Regions from separate parts of the Fervidobacterium changbaicum genome, predicted to be linked through region 3. Evidence: riboswitches for the same ligand, from Rfam matches in the RefSeq annotation. Region 3 holds a riboswitch; each other region holds the start of a gene.
The links. Region 3 has a riboswitch for cobalamin ahead of CBS1_RS02025 (ABC transporter substrate-binding protein). Riboswitches for the same ligand answer to the same signal wherever they lie in the genome.
Positions count from the first base shown of each region.

Region 1 (4,235 bases), 620 kb from region 3:
GTGCTAAACCATGCGTGTCAACACCGATACACCTTTGACCACTGTAATCTATCGCACGGATAAGTATCTCGCTCAACAATCCGATACCTTGACCACCGACACCGATTAAAAAGATATTGAACGCAGTGAATTTCGTCATTTTGCACCACCACCTGTTTCAATCTTTTCAAATTCCAAAGCGCCTGATGGACAGACAACCATACAAGAACCATCACCGATGCATAGGTCTTCGTGAACAAAGATGCTTCCATCATCGGCTCTTTGGAACGAAGGACATGCGAATTTCGTGATACAAACACCAGCTAGTGTGCATCTGTTCGTTACCTTCATCTGCGGTACTTTTATAATGCCTTTTCTCCGCCTTTCCCTTGTGAATTTCAACATACATGGATGCTTGGCTATTACCACGTTGAATTCCGGTGTTTCGAGCGCAGTCTTTAGGATTTCTTCGAGTTTATCTTGCTGGTACGTGTCAACTTCCCAGATGTGTTTAACCCCTATGGCTTCAAGTATCTGCCTTATTTTAATAGCTTTTCCAGGATGGTCTTGATGGCCTGTCATCGCCGTTGTTCCGTTCTCCATCACAACGAGTGTAAAGTTGTGTTTGTTAAAGACAGCGTTGATAATTCCAGGCAATCCGGCGTGGAAGAACGTTGAATCACCAAGGAATGCCACAACTTTCCTATCTTTATTGAACATACTCAAACCGGAAGCAGTACCGGTTGAATGCCCCATGGACAGCAGGATTTGACCAACCTTGTACGGCTCCAAAAATCCCAGCGTATGACAACCTATATCCGCCACAGAAATATCCTTCTCCCTTAAAAGTTTCGATAAAACGTAAAAGACCGGCCTGTGACCGCAGCCTGGACAAAGCTGAGGTGGGCGGTTGACAACACGAACGAACTTTACTGGCTTTTCAACTTTCCTTACCAGCTCAGGTGAGAATTTGGACATAACAGAGTAAACCTTCTCAGGCGTGTATTCACCTATCCAGTCCTCAATATCGGTTTTCCCAACTATCTCGACGTCAATTCTTTCCTCATAGGCGATGGCTTTCACCTTTTCTTCTATAAAATTATCGAGTTCTTCAAGGATTTTCACTACCTTGTGCTTTCTGAGAAATTCCGAAATCGCTTTTCTGGGGAGTGGGTAAACCATTCCCAGCCTTAATATATCAACCTTCTTTGCGCTTTCACCAAGAACATCCAGTAACGAAAGATAAGGAAGCCCAGCGGTTATGATACCAACGTCGCTCCCATTACCTTGCAAGAAAGCGTAATTTTCAGATATCTCCTGCCACCTTAGGAGTTTCTCAAGTGCCCTTCTTTTCATTACAGGTACGTTCTGCGCTATTGGGATGTAAGGTCCGTTGGCGTTTGGATCGAAGAGAGGTTCACCAGTTGGGGATGGTTCGTAAACTCCAAAACTGACCTTCTGTTTAAAGTGTGCGGTGTGGGTTGTCAAGCGAAGAACAACGGGAGAACGCAGCTTTCTTGAGTATTCCACAGCCTTTTTGAACATCTCATAGACTTCCTGCGCATCCTTCGGTTCGAAGATAGGTGTGTATGAGAGCCTTGCGTAGTGCCTGTTGTCCTGTTCGTTTTGTGAACTGTTCGCTCCTGGATCATCGCCGGTTACAATTACCATCCCGCCGGGAATTTCCATCATACTGAGCTGGACAAACGAATCCGCAACAACGTTCATTCCTACACTTTTAAAGAACACGCACGATGTATATCCATTCACCGCCGCTCCAAATGCCAATTCGAGTGCTACTTTCTCGTTTGTTGAAAATTCAAAGTAAAGAGGATTTTTGTCTTTAGGTATAGAATTGATCGCTTCCGCTATTTCTGGCGTGGGAGAGCCAGGATACGAGGTGACCACTTTAACACCACTTTCAAGCATTGCCCGAACAATTGCAGAATTACCAATAACTATCTCGGAAAATGGACCTCGTTGTATCAAAACCTCCCCTAAGCTCTTCATTCGCCCACCTCCTAAAGTAAATTAGGTTTAACTTATTATATCATAAAAGAGTAGACTTTGTACAGATATGAATTTTACACGAAATTTTTCAGAAATCGAAAGTTAGCAAAAAGGTGTATAATGAAGAAAAAAGGTGAAAGGTATATCTAATTAACCATGCAGATAACTTTGGACGATTTTTTCTTTCTTGAAACAGAGTGTGTTTTCAATTATGATATAGTTGAAAAATGAATATCCCCTACCCTTAAAGGTGCGTAAGCTTAAAAGGGAACTCCGGTGAAAATCCGGGACGGTCGGGCCACCGTGAGTGTGGACGAAACCTGCAATATGCCACTGGCTGCAAAGCTGGGAAGGCGCAGGGAGTAGGATGATACACGAGTCGGGAGACCTGCCTTTAAGGGATGGGCACCCCAAAAACCGCAGATTTTTGGGGGAATTTTTCTTTGAATTTTTAAAGGGGAGGTTGATGAGATGAAGGTGCACGAGTATTTGGCAAAACGGGTTCTGAAAGCGGAAGGCGTCAGGATACCAAGCGGTGTTTTGATAACAAGGGAAGATATCTTAGAAAACTTGAGTGGCTTTTCTGAAAGACTTTCCCTGCTTGGATTTCCACAGGTTTTGAAAGCGCAGGTACTCGTCGGTGGGCGCATGAAAGCTGGTGGAGTTAAAATCGTCAAAAACTTAGAAGAGTCTTTCGAAGAAATTGTCAAAATCTCCCAGATGGAAATCAAAGGGGAAAGACCTTATGGGGTTCTCGTGGAAGAATTTATCCCGCACGAAAAAGAAATGTACCTTTCTATTTCAATCGATAGGAACATCAGAGATATCGTTATCGTTTTTGCACCGGAAGGCGGGATAGATGTAGAAGAATATTCGCAAAAGTATCCAGATAGGATTATAAAAAGCAACAATCCAGAGGATTTCCCTGCGGAGTTAAGAAAGCTGATTCTCAAGTTGAAAGATGTATTCGTAAGATACGATTTAACGCTTCTTGAGATTAATCCGTTCGTTGTAAAGGATGGTGAATTTATAGCGCTTGATGCCGTATTCCACGTAGACGATAGTGCTCTGTTCAGACAGCTATGGTTAGATGAAGAGATGCCGGAAAGTTCGTTTGTCAAATTACACGAAGGTGGTGTTGGTGTTATCGGTTGCGGTGCTGGGATTGTAATGGCGACACTTGATGCCCTCGTTGAGCATGGATTTAGACCAGCGAATTTCTGTGACATAGGTGGTGGAGCAACTGCTGAGAGTGTTTACAACGCTTTGAATAAAGTTAAGGAAATCACGAATTGTGCCGTTCTTAACATATTCGGTGGAATTACTGATTGTGTTGAAATAGCCAAGGGAATTATAAATTTTAAGAAGCAAAATCCTGATTTTACTTTACTTATCAGGCTTTCCGGTAACAACGAATTGCTCGCAAGGAAAATGCTTGAAGGATATAACATCCCAACTGTGAGCGATATGAAAGAACTCATCGAGAGTTTAAGAAAAGGTGGGATGGTCCATGTTCTCAGCAAATGACAGAGTTTGTGTGTACGGTGGGACTGGAAGGTACGGTAGTTTTCATTTAAAAAAGATGATTGAATACGGCACAAAGGTTAACTGTGTTGTGAGTAAGAATCGGTTAGTAAGAGAAATTGAAAAGGTAAGAGTTTACCAAAGCCTCTCGCAATTTCCTGACCATATTGACACAGCAATATTTTTCGTTCCTGCCCAGTACGTACTTGAAGCTTTCAACGATGCTGTTGAAAACGGGGTGAAAAAGATCGTTGTAATCACCGAACACGTTCCGATTCATGATTCAATAAGGATGGTTAGTATAGCAAAGAGCAAAGGAGTAATTCTTATAGGTCCAAACTGTCCTGGTGTAATTCATCCTAAAGAAAGGTTCAAAGTCGGAATAATGCCAGAAAAGTACTTTGCACCAGGTTCAGTTGCCATCATTTCCCGCAGTGGAACTTTGATGTATGAAACAGCAAAGCACCTTTCCGAAGGTCCAGGTGTCTCAATCGCACTTGGGTTGGGTGGGGATCCCATAGTTGGTACAAATGTTGCCGAAGCGTTCGAAGTGCTGAAATCGATGGGTTACGATAAGGTACTGCTTATTGGAGAAATTGGTGGGGAAGACGAGATAAGGGGTGTTGAACATGCTTTGAAAATAGGTTTTGAACCTAAAAACATAGTGGCATTCTTTGCAGGAAGGCACGCACCGGAAGGTAAGAGAATGGGACATGCGGGTG
Region 1 is NZ_CP026721.1:2,082,977-2,087,211, forward strand. Features, by position in the region: gene CBS1_RS09490 (2-oxoacid:acceptor oxidoreductase family protein) at 1-139, opposite strand, end outside; gene CBS1_RS09495 (thiamine pyrophosphate-dependent enzyme) at 136-1,989, opposite strand; cobalamin riboswitch at 2,221-2,399, shown strand; gene CBS1_RS09500 (ATP-grasp domain-containing protein) at 2,461-3,516, shown strand; gene CBS1_RS09505 (succinate--CoA ligase subunit alpha) at 3,500-4,235, shown strand, end outside.
Region 1: it holds a riboswitch for cobalamin, as region 3 does, so the genes downstream of both, CBS1_RS09500 (ATP-grasp domain-containing protein) here and CBS1_RS02025 (ABC transporter substrate-binding protein) in region 3, are expected to answer to the same signal.

Region 2 (4,235 bases), 820 kb from region 3:
TTTGCCGAGTGTTTCCGCAAATTCCCTGGCTAATTTGTTTTCCGGTATTATTCCCCAGCCAACTTCGTTCGTAACAATAATAACTTCCGTTCTCATGGAAGCGAGAGTTTCAATGAATTTCCCAAGGTGCTCTTGTACGTTCACTTCGTAATAGTAAAGGTTACCGAGGTAAGTTGTGAGGCACTCAAAGACAACAACGTCGTACCTTCCGTCTATTGTTCGCAAGACTCGACTTACTTCCACGGGCTCTTCGTACGTATCAAAAAGGTTTCTTCTTTCCTCTTGGTGTCTTCTTATACGCTCTTTCATCTCCTCATCGAACGGTACACCCGTTGCCAAAAACGCACGGGTTTGGTATTTTAAAGCTTTATTCAATGCAACTGTACTTTTGCCTGACTTAATTCCACCTGTAACGAGTATCAAATGTTATCACTACCTTTAGAAACACCTGCACTCTCAAATGTTGCCATCTCTCTTATCATCTTGATAGCAGCCTCGATTAGAAAGATGGAGAGTGCGGCCCCAGTTCCCTCGCCAAGCCTCATATCAAGGTCGAGTATAGGCCTGAGTCCCATTTCATCGAGCAATATTTTGTGCCCCTTTACCATCGATTTGTGGCCAGCGAAGACAAAACCAGTCACTTTTGGGTTCATCTTCCATGCAATTAGCAAGCCTGCCGTTGTGGGAAAACCGTCCACAATCACAGGGATCTTGTGCTCTGTAGCTTCGAGAATGAAACCAGCCATCTCACCCATGCAAAATCCTCCGACTTTGTGAAGGATATCGATTGGATCTTCTTTTTTTGGATTATTAACTTCCAAAGCTCTTACTACCGCTTGTTTTTTTCTTTCTAAACCTTCACTGTCAAGAGGAGTGCCAATATCGAGAATTTCATCAATCGAAAAACCGAAAGCAGCAGCGATTGCGGTGGCGGTGGTAGTATTCCCTATCCCCATATCACCTACCACAAGCAGATCAGCACCTTCCTTAATTGCGTTTCGTGCTATCTTTCGCCCGAGTTCCAAGCTAGTATTTGCTTGTTCTATCGTCATTGCTGGTCCTTTTGTGAAATCCGCTGTGCCGTATCCAACTTTTGCGTTTATGAATTTCGGGTGAGCGATGTCAAAATCTCCATCCACACCCGCATCGACTACGTAAACATCCGCTCCTACGTGTCTTCCAAAGACGTTTATCGCCGCACCACCGTTTAGGAAATTGAGAACCATCTGATAGGTAACCTCTTTTGGATATGCGGAAACGCCGTTTTGAACTACCCCATGATCCGAAGCAAAGACGTAAACACGCTTATCTTTAGGCAGGTCCGGAATGACTTTGTTTTGGATAATCCCCATCTTCAAAGCGATTTCTTCCAAATAACCAAGACTTCCAACAGGTTTTGTGAGGTTGTTTAAACGTGAAATAATCTGTTCTCTGATACTAACATCCATAACGCAAGTCCCCCTTTTTTCTTAAGAATAAACAAAAAGCTTCCCAAATGACCCGAGTCATTGGGAATTGCATACCTGCAAGATCGGTCTCCCGGCTTGTGGATCGTCCTACTCTTCGCGCCTTCCCAGCCAAACGGCCAGTGGCATAGATGCGAATTTCGTCCCCACTCACGGTTGCTGGGCAGCCTCGGACTTTCACCGAAGTTCCCGGCATCATGCAGGCTGAATCTATTCATTTTTCATTTTTATTATTCTATCACATATATGTGGAAAGACAAAGTTCTTTTTTCATCATATGTTGTCCAAAAAACAAGAAAAATCTCTCTTTTATCATCGGGAAGGATGAATGATAAGTTATACTTGAAAGTACTTCGTGTTATAATTGAAAAGTGAAGCATTATTACAGAAAAAAGGAGGTTGAGGTGGAGATGAAGGCTCTAAAACGTGTATTTGATTTAGTACTCGTAGGAGTGTTATTTTTGCTTTTGATTACTCTCTTGGGCTCGTGTAATAAACAGTCCACACTTCGCATTTACAATTGGGCGGATTACATTCCAGAAGAAGTAATTGAACAATTTGAAAAGGAGTACAACTGCAAGATCATCTACGACACCTACGCTTCGAACGAAGAGATGTTCGCAAAAATCAAAGCGGGCGGAACTGGGTACGATATCGTCTTTCCTTCTGGTGATCACGTGAAGATGATGATAAACGAAGGGCTGTTAGAAAAGCTCGACTTGAACAAAGTCCCAAACTTCAAGAACATTGACCCGCTTGTATTAGCGAAAACAACGTACGATCCAAACCACGAGTATTCCGTGCCTTACATGATGGGAACTACTGGCTTAATAGTTAATAAGAAATATCTCAAAGACTACGAAAAATCCTGGAGCATATACGAACGTTCGGATTTAAAAGGCAAGATGACGCTTCTTGATGATATGCGTGAGGTCTTCGGAGCAGCGTTGAAATACCTCGGCTATTCTGTAAACACGACAAATCCAGAAGAGATAGAAAAAGCTAAACAAGTGATACTTAAATGGAAAGAAAACATCGTAAAGTTCGATGCAACTACGTATGCGCAAGGTGTTGTAAATGGCGAATTCTGGGTCGTGCACGGCTATCCAGAAAACGTCTTCCAGCTCATCCCCGAAGAGGAACGGGAGAATTTCGAATTCTTCGTTCCTAAAGAAGGCGGAACACTCTGGATCGATAATATGGTTATATTAAAAGATGCCAAGAATAAAGAACTTGCGTACAAGTTTATCGACTTCATCTTAAGACCGGAAATTGCTGCAAAAATCTCCGATTATTTAATGATCCCATCTCCTATAACAGATGCTGCAAAATATCAACAAGTAGAACCACTCTACACACTGAATCAACTAGAAAATTGCGAAATAATAGATTACATAGGAGAATACATTGATCTCTACAACAAAGCTTGGGAAGAGATAATAAAGTGAACAAAATGCTAACATTAAAACGGGGCTTGTGAAAAGCCCCGTTTTTTATACTCAGTCCGGTAGCACAAAATGAGACTGCTTATTGTAGAATTGTAGTAGAATCTGAAAACACTCCAGAAACACTCCAGAGGTGGTTGGATGATTAAAATTTTTAAAGAACAGGTCGAATCAGCTGTTAAGGTGTACGAGTTAGCCAGTGAACTTCAGAATATTGAAAAAGCACTAAAGAAGGTGAGAAACACTTTCCCAGACTTTACCGTCCAATCTGTACTTGTTAAGGTTGCGGTTGTGAACTCACTTTACAACACAAATATCTTTCGAGTATACGATGTCGCGCATCATATTTCAGAACTTATCGCACAAGATGGCATTGTTATTGAACCTGAATTTGTAGACAAATTGTCCGTTGTTGTCTTGAAAAACAACGGTGACGAAGGGAAGGAAAAGCACTACATCAGCTTCACTTCAGTTTTGGCACATACTTTCTTAAGCGAAAAGTTCCCAATTTACAATTCCGTTATAGCCCGCATGGTTGGATACCATGTGCATGAAGAAATTAAGGGCAACAAGAAATACGCCACGTACAGCGATTTCTACCATGATTTCTACATGCTTTTGAACTCGCTTGATTTCAAAACTTCTGTTTTTGATCTGCACAGGTACCTTTGGATTTCTGGTGAATACAGGAAATACAGCGGTTTCAGACCTTGGGAAAATCCAAACAACGAAATAAATCCTGACTTAAAGAAGGTGTTTAAGAAAAAAGGCGAGGACATACAATTGCTATTAAAAGACCTGGTAAAAGACCTTTACGGCCCTCTTTTCTTAGAATGAATCAACTCTCCATTCACCTGAATATAGAGGTCAACAAAATCACTAATCCGAATATTGAAATTCCCAAAACAACATTCATCCATGTTGGCAAACCTGAAAGTCCGTAGAAAGCTCTTATTTCTGGCAGGATTTTGAAAACGTTAATTATATCCTCCATCGTGAATCGTTCTTTTGTACCAACAGCAACAAATAGATTTCCAGCTTTCCCATCTGGTGGAAAAAACGCCACCAAATAGTACCTTCCAGTCTGCGGCAAAGTTATCCTCTTTGTTAAATGTATCCACGAATTTGTATCGGTTACAGGCTCATAAAAGGCTGTTGGTGATTCCTTAGATTTGCAAACAACTGCTCCCATTTCCGCTGGAATTTCAAATGGCAAACCATCAACTTTTGGAAACCCCGGACCTATTATTACGACAGCTGGTCTTAGCTGTATGTACTTATCCTCTTTAGGAGTGCCTACTTGGAAGTATAACTCGTCTCCTCC
Region 2 is NZ_CP026721.1:1,253,320-1,257,554, reverse strand. Features, by position in the region: gene CBS1_RS05925 (bifunctional adenosylcobinamide kinase/adenosylcobinamide-phosphate guanylyltransferase) at 1-423, opposite strand, end outside; gene cobT (nicotinate-nucleotide--dimethylbenzimidazole phosphoribosyltransferase) at 420-1,448, opposite strand; cobalamin riboswitch at 1,513-1,681, opposite strand; gene CBS1_RS05915 (extracellular solute-binding protein) at 1,877-2,914, shown strand; gene CBS1_RS05910 (hypothetical protein) at 3,053-3,748, shown strand; gene CBS1_RS05905 (hypothetical protein) at 3,762-4,235, opposite strand, start outside.
Region 2: it holds a riboswitch for cobalamin, as region 3 does, so the genes downstream of both, cobT (nicotinate-nucleotide--dimethylbenzimidazole phosphoribosyltransferase) here and CBS1_RS02025 (ABC transporter substrate-binding protein) in region 3, are expected to answer to the same signal.

Region 3 (4,235 bases):
GCACCAATGGGTGATCCAAGGATGTACAAGGTCTTCAATAAAATTATCAGTTTAAGACAGTCAGAAGCAGAACTTGTCGAGGTCGACTTACTCACCGATTCGGTATTTCCTCTTTCACATGCTGTTCCCGGCCAATACGTCGTTAATGAAATTGTAGGTGGATTTGGAATCCACAGGTGGCTTTCAAGAATTGGCATAACAAAAGGAACAACAGTAACGCTTTTGCCAAACAGGAAGGTTGTCACCACCCTTGGCACATTCGATATAGGTTTCGGAAAGCTATCGAAAATATTAGTCAAAGCTGTTCATCAAAATCAACAAGGCCAAGTCGATACTCGAAATGGAAATACATCCGAGTATTCTGGAAATTTAAAGAACTTGGAGGATAATACAAAGGGTGATCACAAATGATTATCACCGTGGGATTGCTTGGGAATCCAAACGTTGGAAAGACCAGTTTATTTAACAAGCTGGTTGGTGCACGTCAGTATGTAGCCAACTGGCCGGGTGTCACTGTGAGCCGAATAGAAGGTGCCACTGTTTTTGGTGACTACACACTCCATTTTGTTGACCTACCCGGGGTATATAGTTTGACGGCAACGTCTGTTGACGAGAAAGTTACACGAGATTACTTGATTTTTTCTCCTCCAAACGTGACAGTGGTTATTATAGACAGCATGAGTCCAGAGCAAGGGATATATCTGTTACTGGAAGCTGTTGAATTGGGTTTAAACGTCATTGCCGTATTTAATGCCATCGATGAAGCGAAGAAGAATGGAATAAAGATAGATAAAAACACATTGGAAACGTATTTGCGAGTTCCTGTGGTGCTCACGTCCGCTCATACGGGCGAAGGTATCGAGGAACTCAAAGAAAAAATAATAAGTGTGTTTAAAAAGCAAACAAGACCTCTAATGCTTGATTATGGAAAGGAGATCGAAGAAAAAATAAGGTCACTTGAGCAGTGTGTGACTGAACAATTCAACAAACGCTTTATGGCGGTAAAAATAATCGAAGGTGATAAATTTGCCCATGACTTTGTCAAAAAGGAATGCGCAAATGAGATTTTGAATAGCATATCGCCCGATATGAAAACCGAGATTCCTTTGGTTAAATACCAATACATTTCAAATGTTGTTCAACTGGCTATAAAGAGAAATGAAGAAGTACTTGGTGTCACGGAAGCGCTTGATCACGTTTTAACACATAAGTTTATAGGTATCCCAATATTCATATCACTTATGTATCTTGCATTTAACTTCACATTTAAAGTCTCCGAACCTCTCGTAGGTCTTCTTGAATACCTTTTCGAGAAACTGGCAAATGCCGTGGGTAGTGATACATTACTGACATCGCTAGTATCTCAAGGAATTATAAATGGAGTTGGAAGTGTCTTAGCATTTGTTCCGAGCATATTCGCACTGTTTTTCGCACTTGGTATTATGGAAGAAAGCGGTTATCTCCCACGTATAGCCTTTCTCGTTGATAGGCTCATGTACTCACTCAGACTTACGGGGAGATCATTTATGACACTTCTGTTAGGATTTGGATGTAATGTCAGCACAGTTATGGCAGCTCGCGGACTAGCGGACGAGAGAGAAAGAATAACCACAATACTGGTTTCTCCATTTATAAGCTGTAGTGCAAGAATCCCTGTTTACTTGCTGATTGTTAGCATCGCATTCCCTAACCATAAAGCTGAGGCATTCTTTGCCATATACGTTCTGAGCTTATTACTTACAGCAGTCTCTTCAAGGTTAGTGAACAAATTCATACTCAAAGGCCAAGCGGTTCCACTTGTTATGGAACTACCAAGGTACAGGTTTCCAAAACTTTCAAACGTTTTAACGTACGTCTGGAATAGAGGAAAGCACTTTTTAGAGAAAGCAGGAACGATCATCTTTGTCGCTAGTGTTGTTATTTGGGCGCTTAGTTATTTTCCAGCCAATGGAGATATAGAGAGAAGTTTTGTTGCTACAGTTGGAAAGTTCCTCCAACCTTTATTCGCTCCTTTGGGGTTCTCCTGGCAAATTGTTGCATCCCTTATCTTTGGAGGTGTTGCTAAGGAGGTTATCGTATCGTCACTTTCGCAGTTTTACCAAAATGTAGCAAATATATCAATTGATGCTGTAATAGGTGCAACGTTGATGGTGTTCGTTCTCGGTTATATGCCGTGTTTTGCAACGCTCGCTGCAATCAAAAGCGAGACAAACAGCTGGAAATACACGTTATTGGCCGTGATTTATAGCTTATCCATTTCGTACATCCTATCTCTGATAGTTTACAGCATTGGAAGGGTGATTTTATGAGAAGCCTGAATAAGATTTTAGGATTAGAGCTTTTCCTCTCACTCCTGACATTCTTAATGTACATAATAAGAGGTGATTTCATCTTTTCGCTCGTGATTTTCTCATTCACCTTGATTTTTTTGACTGCCTTTCGAGAATTTGGGAGTACGTCTTACTCTTTTAGAATAGCTCACCTTTATGTTGGTAGTGTGCTTTTCACCATAGCTGCCGGTTATGTTCTCTTGGGATATTTGATTTCATTTGTGAATCTCTTGTTTGGAGAAAGACCGAATGAATTATCACTCTCCGATATAATCCTTCTGATAACAGGAGCATACTCTTTGTTTAACGTATTCTACTTAAGAAAAGTGGGTTTGAAGCCCGGAAATAAAGCCGTTAGAAATTATTAAAGGGGTAAAGTCAGTAAAAATTGTGGTTGTTGATTTTGGATTGTTCGTGTATAATATAGGAAAAAGTCAAATAAACCTCCCTTTGCATGTTTAAGGGAAGTCCGGTGAAAATCCGGCACGGGGCCGCCACCGTGAGCGGGGACGAAACCTGCAGAAAGCCACTGGCTCAGTTGGAGCTGGGAAGGTGCAGGGAGTAGGATGATCCGTGAGTCGGGAGACCTGGCATGCAGAGGAAGGTTGCCATCCACCACGTAGCCTGGGGATGGCGATAAATTTTTGCAAAGAGGGAGGGTGTCTTAGTATGGTGAAGCTTTTGGATTCAGGTTCTTTCAGGAAAGTTGTACTGGCTGTCGTGCTTCTTGCGTCGGTCCTGTCACTTGCGATCGCTGTTGTTGATGACGCTGGAAGGATCGTAAACATTCCGATGCCACCAAGGAGGGTTGTCTCCGCTGCACCAAGCGCAACAAGATACTTACAAGCACTCGGATTAGAAAATCGCATTATAGGTGTCACCGCTTGGGATAGTTATCAGAAGGCAGAAAACATCGGTAATATGGTCCCTCTCAACATTGAAAAGATCTACTCGTTAAGGCCTGACCTCGTTATAATGTTCGGTGGTTTTCAGTTTCCTGAAGTAGAAAAGTTAGAAAAAGCAAAGTTGACAGCTTACGTTCTCAATGCAAACACACTGACCGATATAATAAAGGCTGTTGGACAGTTGGGAGCGATCTTCAACGTTAAAGAGAAAGCCGATAAGCTTGTAAATCAGCTCCGGCAAAAGATGACCGAGATGGGACAAAAAACTTCGAAAATCCCATTGGAAAAAAGACCCACGGTATTTTTTACAATAACTGTTCCAGATGACAAGGTAAAAGAATTGTGGACCGCAGGAACCGGTTCCTATATGAACGAACTAATCGTTATCGCCGGTGGACGAAATATCGCGGCACCTTACAGCGGAAACAATGGATGGTTATCGGTAAGCTGGGAATGGCTCGTAAAAGAAGATCCGGATATCATAATTATTGGCGCATACGGAGATCCAAAGCAAGTTGAACAGGCTGTAAAAAACCATTCAATAATGAAAAGCTTGAAAGCTGTAAAAACTGGGAAAGTCTTTATTGTTGATGGCAGTGAAGTAAGCCAAGCTGCTCCGCATCTTTTCGATTATCTTGAAGTATTCTACAACTTCTTCTACGGAGGTAAGTAATTCTTGCAAAAGCTGATTCGCTGGTTAAAATCGACAGGGAGGTATCTGCTCCCTGTCGTTTTTGTCATCGTCTTCCTAGTTAACTTATCCTTTGGAACAGTTTACGTAAGTCCGATAAGGTTATTCAAACTAATCGGCGAAGAAACTTCCGAAAGGTACTTAATTTTCAACCTAAGATTGCCGAGAGTTCTCATGGCTACCTTGACAGGCATAGCTCTTTCCTTGGTCGGTAACATATTCCAAGCTATCATGAAAAACCCTCTTGTTGATCCTTATCTTATTGGCACTTCAGCAGGCGCAAGCTTTGGAGCTCTTCTGGCTATATAT
Region 3 is NZ_CP026721.1:434,788-439,022, reverse strand. Features, by position in the region: gene CBS1_RS02040 (FeoA family protein) at 1-411, shown strand, start outside; gene feoB (ferrous iron transport protein B) at 408-2,309, shown strand; gene CBS1_RS02030 (hypothetical protein) at 2,306-2,698, shown strand; cobalamin riboswitch at 2,769-2,939, shown strand; gene CBS1_RS02025 (ABC transporter substrate-binding protein) at 3,000-3,908, shown strand; gene CBS1_RS02020 (FecCD family ABC transporter permease) at 3,912-4,235, shown strand, end outside.